3 regions of the Acetobacter sp. P1H12_c genome follow, and region 1 is predicted to be linked to each of the others. Evidence: riboswitches for the same ligand, from Rfam matches in the RefSeq annotation. Region 1 holds a riboswitch; each other region holds the start of a gene.
The links. Region 1 has a riboswitch for cobalamin ahead of KP699_RS07055 (DUF1636 domain-containing protein). Riboswitches for the same ligand answer to the same signal wherever they lie in the genome.

Region 1 (3,275 bases):
GGCCATCAGGCGCAGGGCATGCTCCATATTGTGAGCACCGCCATACTGAAAAAACCCGTTCAGCCGCCTGCGTATTTCACCCGACACGGTGGAGAGATCCGCCAGACGGCTATCATCCGACAGCGGGGCACCGGCATCCGGCTGTGGCCGGGCTTCTCCGGGGAGCAGAGCCAGCGGGATATGGTGCGCCCGGCACCATGCCGCGAGTTCCTCAGCGCCATAGCGCCAGTAATCCAGCCCGCCGAGCAGCCGCACCACCACACAACGCGCCTGCGCCAGCGTGGTCTCCAGATACAGATCGACCGACATGGGGTGCCGCAGCCGGGCAAGGCTGGTGACCTGAAGAGAGGGCAGCGGCTCCCCCTCCCCGCGCGGACCGACCTTCAGCCGTGCCTGTGCGTGCAGCAGGCCGAGCAGGTCACTTTCCGTAAAGGACAGGACTACAAGTTCCGCCGGAGGCAGGCCGAGGTCTTCCGCCACGTCCTGCTCATCCAGCGTCCGGCTGTCCCGCACAAGGAGGTGCATGGGAGCTGGCCGCCTGCTTAACCGGCGGACGTTGCGGACGGATCTGCCGCCAGCGCGGCCGTAATCGCAGCCTGATCCAGCCCTTTCTGCCCGATGACCACAATGCGGCCGGTGCGGGCCTCCTGCGGGGTCAGGGGGCGGTCAAACTCATGCCGGAAGCGGGTGCCGACACCCTGCACGGCCAGCCGCATGGGCTTGCCCTGCACGCTGGCAAAGCCCTTCATGCGCAGGACGTCATACCGGGCCGCCACGTCCTGCAACAGGGTCAGAAAGCGTTCGACGGAAAGCTGTTCCGGCACGGTGACGACGAAACTTTCAAAATCATCATGCTCATGCTCGCCATCTTCCGCATCATGGTGCGACGGACGGGACTGGAGATCAGCCTCGGCTTCCGCCCCCAGACCCAGCAGCACGGCGGGGTCCACCTTGCCATCCTGCGCGCGGATAATGCGCACCGGGCGCGGACAGAGGGTTTTGATCTCTGCTTCCACCGCATCAAGCTGTGCGGCATCCAGCAGGTCCGTCTTGTTCAGAACAATCAGATCCGCCGCGTTAAGCTGGTCTTCAAACACTTCCGCCAGAGGGTTGTCATGATCCAGTGAGGGATCGGCCTCGCGCTGTTTTGCCACGGCCTCCGGATCATCCGCAAAGCGGCCGGAGGCGACGGCGGGGGCATCCAGCACCGTGATGACGCCATCCACCGTCATGCGGCTGCGCACGGTGGGCCAGCCAAAGGCTTTAAGCAGCGGCTTAGGCAAAGCAAGGCCGGAGGTTTCAATCACCACGTGTTCCGGCGGGTCGGCCCGGTCCAGCAGGGCTTCCATGGTGGGCAGGAAATCATCCGCCACGGTGCAGCACAGGCAGCCATTGGTGAGTTCCACAATATCATCCTCCCGGCAGCCTTCCACGCCGCAGCCGCGCAGGATTTCTCCATCAATGCCCAGAGAGCCGAATTCATTCACGACAACGGCAATACGGTGGCCCTGCGCTTTTTGCAGGATATGGCGCAGGAGCGTGGTTTTGCCCGCCCCCAGAAAGCCTGTGATGATGGTGACGGGAACGCGGGTGGATGCGGTCATGACGGCTCCTGTTCAGAAACTGTGGCCTCAGGGTAGAGGGTAGCGGGCACGCGGCCCAGAATCATATCAGAAAGAGAGGCCGGACGGCGGGACGGCATGACCGTGCCTTTGGCCGAGGCTGCATAGAGCCGCGCATAGGCCAGAAGATCTTCCGCCTTTTCCGGCCCCAGATGGCCGAGCAGCCAGGTCCAGCGGCCCGGCATGGCAATGGCCGCCGTACACCCGCGGTCACACGATGCCAGACAGGCAACGGGACGCAGCGTGACTGGGCAGTCCTGTTGTGAGGCCTCCAGCAGGGCCGTCAGGCGGTCCAGCAACTGTGCTCCCGGAGGGTGATCCATGCCGGGGCCGCCGCGCCGGCAGGTGGTGCAGACATGCAGCACCGGGCCTTCTGCCACGGCAGGCGGCGCGTGGGAGGACGGGGCGGAATGCGGAACAGACGCAGGCATAAAAAAATTCCCGATCAGGCGCCGCTCTGGGAGGATGCGGCCCTTAAACGGAGTGCATGCACAGTGCTCCTGCAGGCACAGGAGTGATGCGCCAGCCCCGCGCACCCTCGTCTTCCGGGCACCCCGCCGGACACGACACCTCAGACAGCCGCCCGCCCCGGAGGGCAGCGCGGATGATGGCAGGTCTCCTGGCTTGTGTCGTGCGGGCCTGCGCGGAATAAACCTTGCAGCCTGCGGGTCCGGCTGCCTTCCCGGTCCCCTTACCGGAGCCGGTGGCATGGACCTGCCCGCCAGAGGCGGCAGGCCCATAGCGGACCATGCAATCACTTACAGTTGCGGGGGCAGCGACGGCCTTGCAGCGGATGCTGCGCACCGGTCTTCCCTTTTCATCCCTCGCGGGACACCATCATGCGGCAAGCATCGCATAATACCGGTATTTTTCAAGCCGTAAGCCGGGCGCTTTATGAGCAGACCTGTTCTGCCGCCTCTTCGTCCTCATGCTCCGCCAGCCTGACGGGAAAGGCATTGCCGCTCAGCACCACTACCAGCATGGCCACACAGCACAGCGCCACAGAAACAGGCACCAGAACCGCAACGCCATACGCGGACAAAAGCTGCCCCCCAAGGGCCGAGCCAAGCAGAATACCGATATTGCTGGTGCTGTTGACCGCCGCCCCCGCCGTATCCGCCGAGGTGGCGCGGGTGCGGATCGCCCCGGACATGATGAACGGAATGATGCAGGCATAGGCCGCGCACCAGAGGCAGACAACCGCCACACTCCCCCAGCCCGGCACCAGCGTACCGCCCAGCAGCGCAATTGCGCACGCCATGACCACTCCTGCGCCGAGCATCCCCACACGCGGGCAGCGATCCACCATCAGGCCGGAAGCCCAGAGGCCGGACAGCCCCAGAACCCCAATAATCAGCAAGGCCAGACTCACGGACTGCTCGGGCAGGCCATGCGCCATCAGCACCGGAGCGATATAGGTGTACACAACATTATGGGCGAGGAAGAACATGGCGTTTGCCGCCACAACCCACCCGAAGGCGCGCACAGCCTCACGCGGGGCCTTATACGGACCGGACGGACGCCCCGCCGGTTTGACAACGGGCGGCAGGCAGACGGCAATCAGCACAGTCAGAAACGCTGCCAGCCCCGCCACAACCAGCATCGCGATACGCCAGCCCGCAAAATGCCCGAGCGCCGCTGCCCCCGGCACCC
Region 2 (3,275 bases), on a different contig from region 1:
CCCGGTTGCGGATGAAGCGCAGATAGTAGGCGTCGCCTCCCAGCACAAAACGGTTCTTCATGCCGAAAATGGAAAAATCAAACTGCCCGTGCAGCGTATCCCCAACCTGATGCTGGTTCTGATACACATAAAACCGGTCCCGGCTGATGCTGCCGGGGGCAATGGCATTGCCTGCGGCATCCGTCTGGCCGGGGGCGCTGATGTAAGTCAGGCTTTCCGCGTTGTTCCAGCGTCGTTTAGAATAAATGAAATAGCTGCTGTTATGAAACAGAACATGGCTGTTCACCCGCCAGTCCAGATGCAGTGTGGGCGTCGCGTTGACAGACCCGGCCTTGCCATCCCGCACGTTATAGTACCGCCACAGGGACGCACGGGTAAGGCCCAGCCCTTTGCTGGAACTGAGCAGACCACCCACACGTCCGCCTGTTTGCGAGAGATCCACCAGCGGCGTGCCGTAATAAGTGGAAAGCCGGTCCGTCAGATAATCCATGCTCAGCCGCGCGGTGAACTTTTCCGTCGGCTTCCACAGCAAGGTTGTCGTAAAATCATCCGAGTGCGGGTCGGCTCCTTTTACAAATCCGTCAGACGATGTCCGGCTGAAATCCGTGCGCAAAGCCAGCGTTTGCGTAATCGGCACGGAACCGCCAACCCCGGCGTTCCACGTATTAAAACTGCCGTAGGATACAAGTGCGTTGGCATGCGGGCCATCAAACGTGGGCGTACGGCTACGCATATCCACCGTGCCGCCCACGGCCCCCTGCCCATACAACACGGAGGACGGGCCTTTAAGCACCTGCACACTTTCCAGATTGAAGGTGTTCTGAGGCCGGTTGACCATGGTGGTCGGGCCAAAATACTGGCCATCATGCAGCACCAGAATCTGGTTGCCGGTAAAGCCGCGCATCATCAGCTGCGCGGGCGACCCCGGAGACCCGCCAGAGGAAACACCCGGCGCGCTGTCTGCCGCGGCCTCAGCCTGGGCATAACCGCGCTGCATCATCAGATCATGCGAGACCACATTGAGTGTGCCCGGCGTGTGCTGGATGGACAGGCCAAGTTTCCCACCGACTGCGGGTGTCATCTGGAGAGGGGCGGTTTTACCATAAGCCGTGATATATTCAGGGCCTGCCACCTTTCTGGCCGGGGGTACTGCTGTCCGTTTTTTATACGGATGGGCAGCACTGGCTTTCGGGTCTGAGGGATCAGGGGTGGCCGCATAGGCGGCGGGCACGCAACTGATGCCGAACAGAAGACTGAGGGCATAAGAGACTGGACGCACGGGTTCGCTCCAAAACAACGTCACCGCGATGGAGGCACTGAGCAAACCGTGCCTCGCCGCCACATCACCCCGTATGGCAGCTCCGTCCGTGACTTTGGCGCAATGGCAGGTCTCCTGGCTTGCTGGTCCTCGGGTCCTGCGGCTGCCTTCCCCCCTGTGGATGACACAGAAAGTGGCATGAACGCCGCAAGCCCTCTCAGCTTACAGTTGCGGGGGCAGCATCGGCTTGGACCGATTTCCCTCTTAGCCTTCTGGCCGCGCACGCAGCCACAAAGCACCATTGCTGCGTGCAGCGTAAACAGGGTCTGAAAAACCTTGTCAACGAACGTGCAGCTTTATACCCCATAAAAAACGGCTCTAAGGCACAGGCCGTGCCGCACGTTGCACACCGGCCTGTTGCGCAAAACCGGCATTTGCGTACAGTCTCTCCCTGTCAGTCAACAGCCCCGCGCAGGCGGGTTAAAAGGGAAGACCGTATGCCGTGCCGCACGGCTCAGTCGGTCGCTGCTCCCGCAACTGTAGGCGGTTTGTCCGTGTCTTTTTGCCGCAAGGCACGCCACTGGTGCACAACCGGGAAGGCGGGAGACGGACGTTTAACCGTGAGCCAGGAGACCTGCTGTTGTCGTTCAGACCACGCCGCCGGGCGGGATGTACCGGAAGGCAGGAGTATACCAGTGGGACCGTTTTCCCCCTTCCCCCGGCCTTTTCAACCAGAAGAGGCGTATCATCCGGCTTTTGCCCGCCTGCTCAGCGCCTGCCCGTCCCGCGCTCATGCCTTGCAGGCCGCGCATCTGGCGCACCTGCCGCCCCCTGAGCAGGAGGAGGTCATTGCCCAGAACGGCCACGCGCTCTTCCTCAAGCTGGTCCCGTCCCTGCCTGCCCCCCACCGGGAGCGGGGCGCTGTGCTGGAAGAGGCTTTCCGGCCGCTGCTCCTCACCGCCTCTGACTATCTTGAAGCCATGCCAGCCCTCAGGATGGACATGCCGCCCGCTGCCGCGCAGCGCATTGTGCGGGCCTATGTGGCCGTCCACTGGACGCGCGGCGCCCAGAACGCCGCCATGGCGCTGTATAACAGCCCCGCATGAAGGCCTTCCGCCGGACGCTGTATCTGACCCACCGATGGCTGGGTATTGGCATGGGCCTGCTGATGGCAGGCTGGTGCGCCTCCGGCCTTGTCATGCTCTGGCACACATGGCCTCAGCCGGAGGAAGACGCCTTGCGCCGTGTTCCGACGGAAATCCACTGGCCCGCCATACTTCCGGAATTGGCTAAACTGGGCAGCACAAAACGCTTTCAGGCTTTTCAGATCAATATGGTAGGGCACGAACCGGTTCTGACGCTCACGCCACAGGAAGGCCCACCTTTTGCGCTGGACCTGCGCACCGGCCATGCGGGGCGCATCACCCCGGAAGATGCCGCTACCAGCGCCACCCGATATGCGCGGGCCACCGGTGCACAGGGCCGCCCCGTCTTTGATGGCCTGACCACAGACGACCAGTGGATTCTGGATACTCATGGCCGGGAAAATGGCTTTTATCGCTTTCTGTTTCCCGATGCGGCGCGCACGCAGATTTACGTCTCCTCCCTGACCGGAGAGGTCATGCAGGCCACAACACGCTCCACCCGCCTCTGGGCATGGGTTGGGGCTATTCCACACTGGCTTTACCCGGCGGTGCTGCGCAAGCACCCGGCGCTTTGGAGCGACGTCGTTATTCTTTTGTCTGGCACGGGAGTTTTTCTCACCGTTACCGGGCTGTGGATTGGCGTTTTGCGCCTGCGCCGCGCAGCCCCCTTTACCCCTTATAAAGGGTGGCATGGGGTCCATCATCTCTGTGGCGCGGTGTTTGGTGTGCTGGCCCTTTTATGGGTTACAACCGGACTGCTTACCATGTCTCCCGCAGGCCTGTTTCAAAGCAATCCAAACGCGACCCGTCCCCTGCGCGTGACTGGCACGGCGACCGGCGCGGAGATCCATCAGGTTCTCTCACGGTTGATA
Region 3 (3,275 bases), on a different contig from region 1:
CCACCAGAGGATAATCCCGCCAGCCGCTGGTGTAGAGAATATTGCCAGACAGGGTGAAGTCCTTCACCGGGGACCATGTGGTATTGAAGTTGAACTTATGCTGCGGGCGGCGCTGCAACAGCGCATCACTGTCCGTATCCCGCGCGTGGGTCCATGTGTAATTCAGCGCAAAACTGAGTGTGTCCAGCGCCTTCCAGTCCAGAAATGCTTCCACCCCATACATCCGCGCATGCCCAACATTGCCGAAGGAATAGATATAATCCCCCCACGCACTGCCCGCGGCAGGCATGACGTAAGCAGAAGACTGGATCAGGTTCCGCACCTTGTTGTCATACCATGTGGCGCCAAAACGCAGTTTGTCATGCAGTAGTTTCTGCTCAACACCGACATCATAGCCAATCATGGTTTCGGCTTTCAGGTTGGCGTTGCCTTCTTCCGCCCAGCCAGCGCCGCGCTGATTGACAAAAAGCTGATACAGCGAGGGTGCATGGAAGCCCGACCCGGCACTGGCTTTGATGATGGTGCCCGTATTGGGCACATGGATGGCGGGAGCCACACGCCATGTCACATGGTTGCCGTAGCGGGAATTGGCATCATACCGCACGTTGGCCGCACCATAGAGAATGTGGTTCCAGTTCCCTTCATACTGCCCGTACCCTGCCGTGGTATCCATGCCTGCGGTGGTGTGCACAGGCTCGGTCGGGTCATCTGTCGCGACATTGATGCTGTCATGAAAATGCTCGGCACCCACAAGAACCGTCCCGAATTTCCGCAGATCAACCGTGCCATGCCAGTCCACTTTCAGGCGTGTGGAGCGGTAATAATCCGGGTCTGTCATGGCAGGATCACCATCCGCGTACAACCCGTCCTGCATGTACCGGCGGCGGTTCGTCATGTAGCCAAGCCCCAGAACCTGATCAAACCGCCCGCCAAAGGAGGAGAGATGCGCCGTGCCGCGCACCACGGCCTCGTTCTGGGTATTCTGGTCCCGGATCAGCTGGTCGCCGTTATAGGGCGTATAAACCTGATCATACGCTGTAAAGGTATGATAGTTGGCCTGTATCAGCCGTGCTGTCAGACCCAGATCAAAATTATGCGTGACATCATAACCCAGTTTGACGTTCGCGCTGCGGTTATCATTTCGGTCCCCCGCGCGGCGCTGGGCCCGGTTAGCCCCATTATACCGCTCAATATAGCGCGGAATTTCATGAAACCCGTCCATGCGGTAATGGGAGAGCACAACATTATAGTGGAAGCGGCCGCTACTGCCGGATGCCCCGAAGGCCTGATTGAACGTGCCGTAAGACCCACCTTCAATCCGCACAAACGGTTTAAAGCGCCCCTGCCCCTGCTTTGTGTTGATATCAATCACACCCGCCATGGCGTCCGCGCCATACAGGCCGCTCTGGGGGCCGCGCAGGATTTCAATGGAGCCAATGCCGTCCGTTACAAACTGCCCGGCATCAAACGCGTTGCTGGCGGAGCTGCCGTCATTGATATCCATGCCATCAATCCGCACCTTCACATCATTGGCGTTTGCCCCGCGCATGAAGATGGAGGTTGTGCCGCCAAATCCGCCAGACCGCACCACATTCAGCCCCGGCTGCCGCGCCAGAATATCCGGCAGCGTGCGACGCTGCTGGGTGGCAATCTGCTCGTCCGTCACCACCGTCACGCTGGACCCGACATCATCCGCCCGTATGGGTCTGCGCAGCGCACTGACCGTCACCACCTCCGGCAATCCCTGAGACGGGCTCAGTGAGACAAGCGTGCGTCCCGTCGCTGCGGGAGCCGCGACAGACTGCCCCGGCATTGCAGGAACTGTGTTGTCCGTTGCGGTCCGTCCGGTGGCGCGGCTTTTCGGATGGCTGCCCGAAGCTGCGGCTTTATGCGTGAGAGATTTGCCAGAACGCGCATGGGTCGCGGAAGAGGCGGCGGCCTGTGCGCCAGCCACAGACAGTCCGGTGACAGCCAGAATGGTGGAGGTGGTCAGCGCGCAACGAAAAAAACTCATTTTAACTCGTATCCTGTGGTCAGCCGTTGCCACAGGAAAACGTGCTCCGCCTGCTCATGCGGCAAAGGCCGGAGCAAAACTCAGTCACGCACGCCAGCACACCCCGGCTGGCGTCTCCTGATTGCAACCACGTGCCGGATGGCAGGTCTCCTGGCTTGCGGCGCTTTGACTGAGCCTTCCCTTCCCGGAGAATCGTCTGCTCCAGTGGGCCGGACGCGGTACGTCCGGGCAGCCTCAGCCCTGCCGCTTACAGTTGCGGGGACAGCCCGGGACTAAGGCCAGCACGGCCTGCACCCGGTTCCCTTTTCATCCCCCGTTGCAGGGGAAACCATCACACGGGTGTCATATCGCGTTGCCCGGTCGAGTCAATTATCCGGTGCAACAGTGCTGCCACAAGGCAACACGCAACGCCAAAATCGCAAAAACACATCAGCCTCCCACCCGGCACTGTCCCGCACGAGAGGCACAAAAAACGCGGCCCTCCGAAGAAGGCCGCGTTCCTGATCATCTGAAACTCCGGGAAGGAGGGATCAGACGGAGTAGTACATTTCGAACTCAACCGGGTGCGGCGTGTGTTCAAAGCGATACACGTCTTCCCACTTGATGGCGATGTAGCTGTCGATCTGATCTTTGGTGAACACGCCACCAGCCAGCAGGAACTCATAATCCGCAGACAGAGCTTCCAGCGCTTCACGCAGGGAGCCGGCAACCGTCGGGATCTGCTTCAGTTCTTCCGGCGGCAGGTCATACAGATCCTTGTCCATGGCGTCGCCCGGGTGGATCTTGTTCTTGATGCCGTCAATGCCGGCCATCAGCATGGCGGAGAAGGCCAGATACGGGTTGGCCGTCGGGTCCGGAAAGCGGACTTCAACGCGCTTGGCTTTGGGGTTGGTGGCATACGGAATACGGCAGGACGCAGAGCGGTTGCGCGCAGAGTAGGCCAGCAGCACCGGAGCTTCAAAACCCGGGATCAGGCGCTTGTAGGAGTTGGTGGACGGGTTGGTGAAGGCGTTCAGCGCCTTGGCATGCTTGATGATGCCGCCGATGTAATACAGGGCGGTATCGGACAGGTCCGCATAGCCATTGCCTGCAAAGGTCGGCTTGCCGTCTTTCCAGATGGACTGATGCACATGCATGCCGGACCCGTTATCACCATAGATCGGCTTGGGCATGAACGTGGCGGTCTTGCCGTAGGAATGGGCGACGTTGTGCACGCAGTATTTGTAGATCTGCATGAAGTCGGCAGAGCGGACCAGCGTGT

Region 2: another riboswitch for cobalamin. It lies ahead of KP699_RS15310 (hypothetical protein); the one in region 1 lies ahead of KP699_RS07055 (DUF1636 domain-containing protein).
Region 3: another riboswitch for cobalamin. It lies ahead of KP699_RS13965 (TonB-dependent siderophore receptor); the one in region 1 lies ahead of KP699_RS07055 (DUF1636 domain-containing protein).

Annotation. Positions count from the first base shown of each region.
Region 1 covers NZ_JACRVR010000009.1:23-3,297, reverse strand. The annotation lists gene cobN (cobaltochelatase subunit CobN) at 1-525, opposite strand, end outside; gene cobW (cobalamin biosynthesis protein CobW) at 543-1,604, opposite strand; gene KP699_RS07055 (DUF1636 domain-containing protein) at 1,601-2,053, opposite strand; cobalamin riboswitch at 2,214-2,476, opposite strand; partial or broken gene KP699_RS07050 (MFS transporter) at 2,515-3,275, opposite strand, start outside.
Region 2 covers NZ_JACRVR010000055.1:6,489-9,763, reverse strand. The annotation lists gene KP699_RS15315 (TonB-dependent receptor) at 1-1,279, opposite strand, end outside; cobalamin riboswitch at 1,366-1,576, opposite strand; cobalamin riboswitch at 1,704-1,915, shown strand; gene KP699_RS15310 (hypothetical protein) at 1,954-2,364, shown strand; gene KP699_RS15305 (PepSY domain-containing protein) at 2,361-3,275, shown strand, end outside.
Region 3 covers NZ_JACRVR010000038.1:19,570-22,844, forward strand. The annotation lists gene KP699_RS13965 (TonB-dependent siderophore receptor) at 1-2,014, opposite strand, end outside; cobalamin riboswitch at 2,137-2,362, opposite strand; gene glnA (type I glutamate--ammonia ligase) at 2,545-3,275, opposite strand, start outside.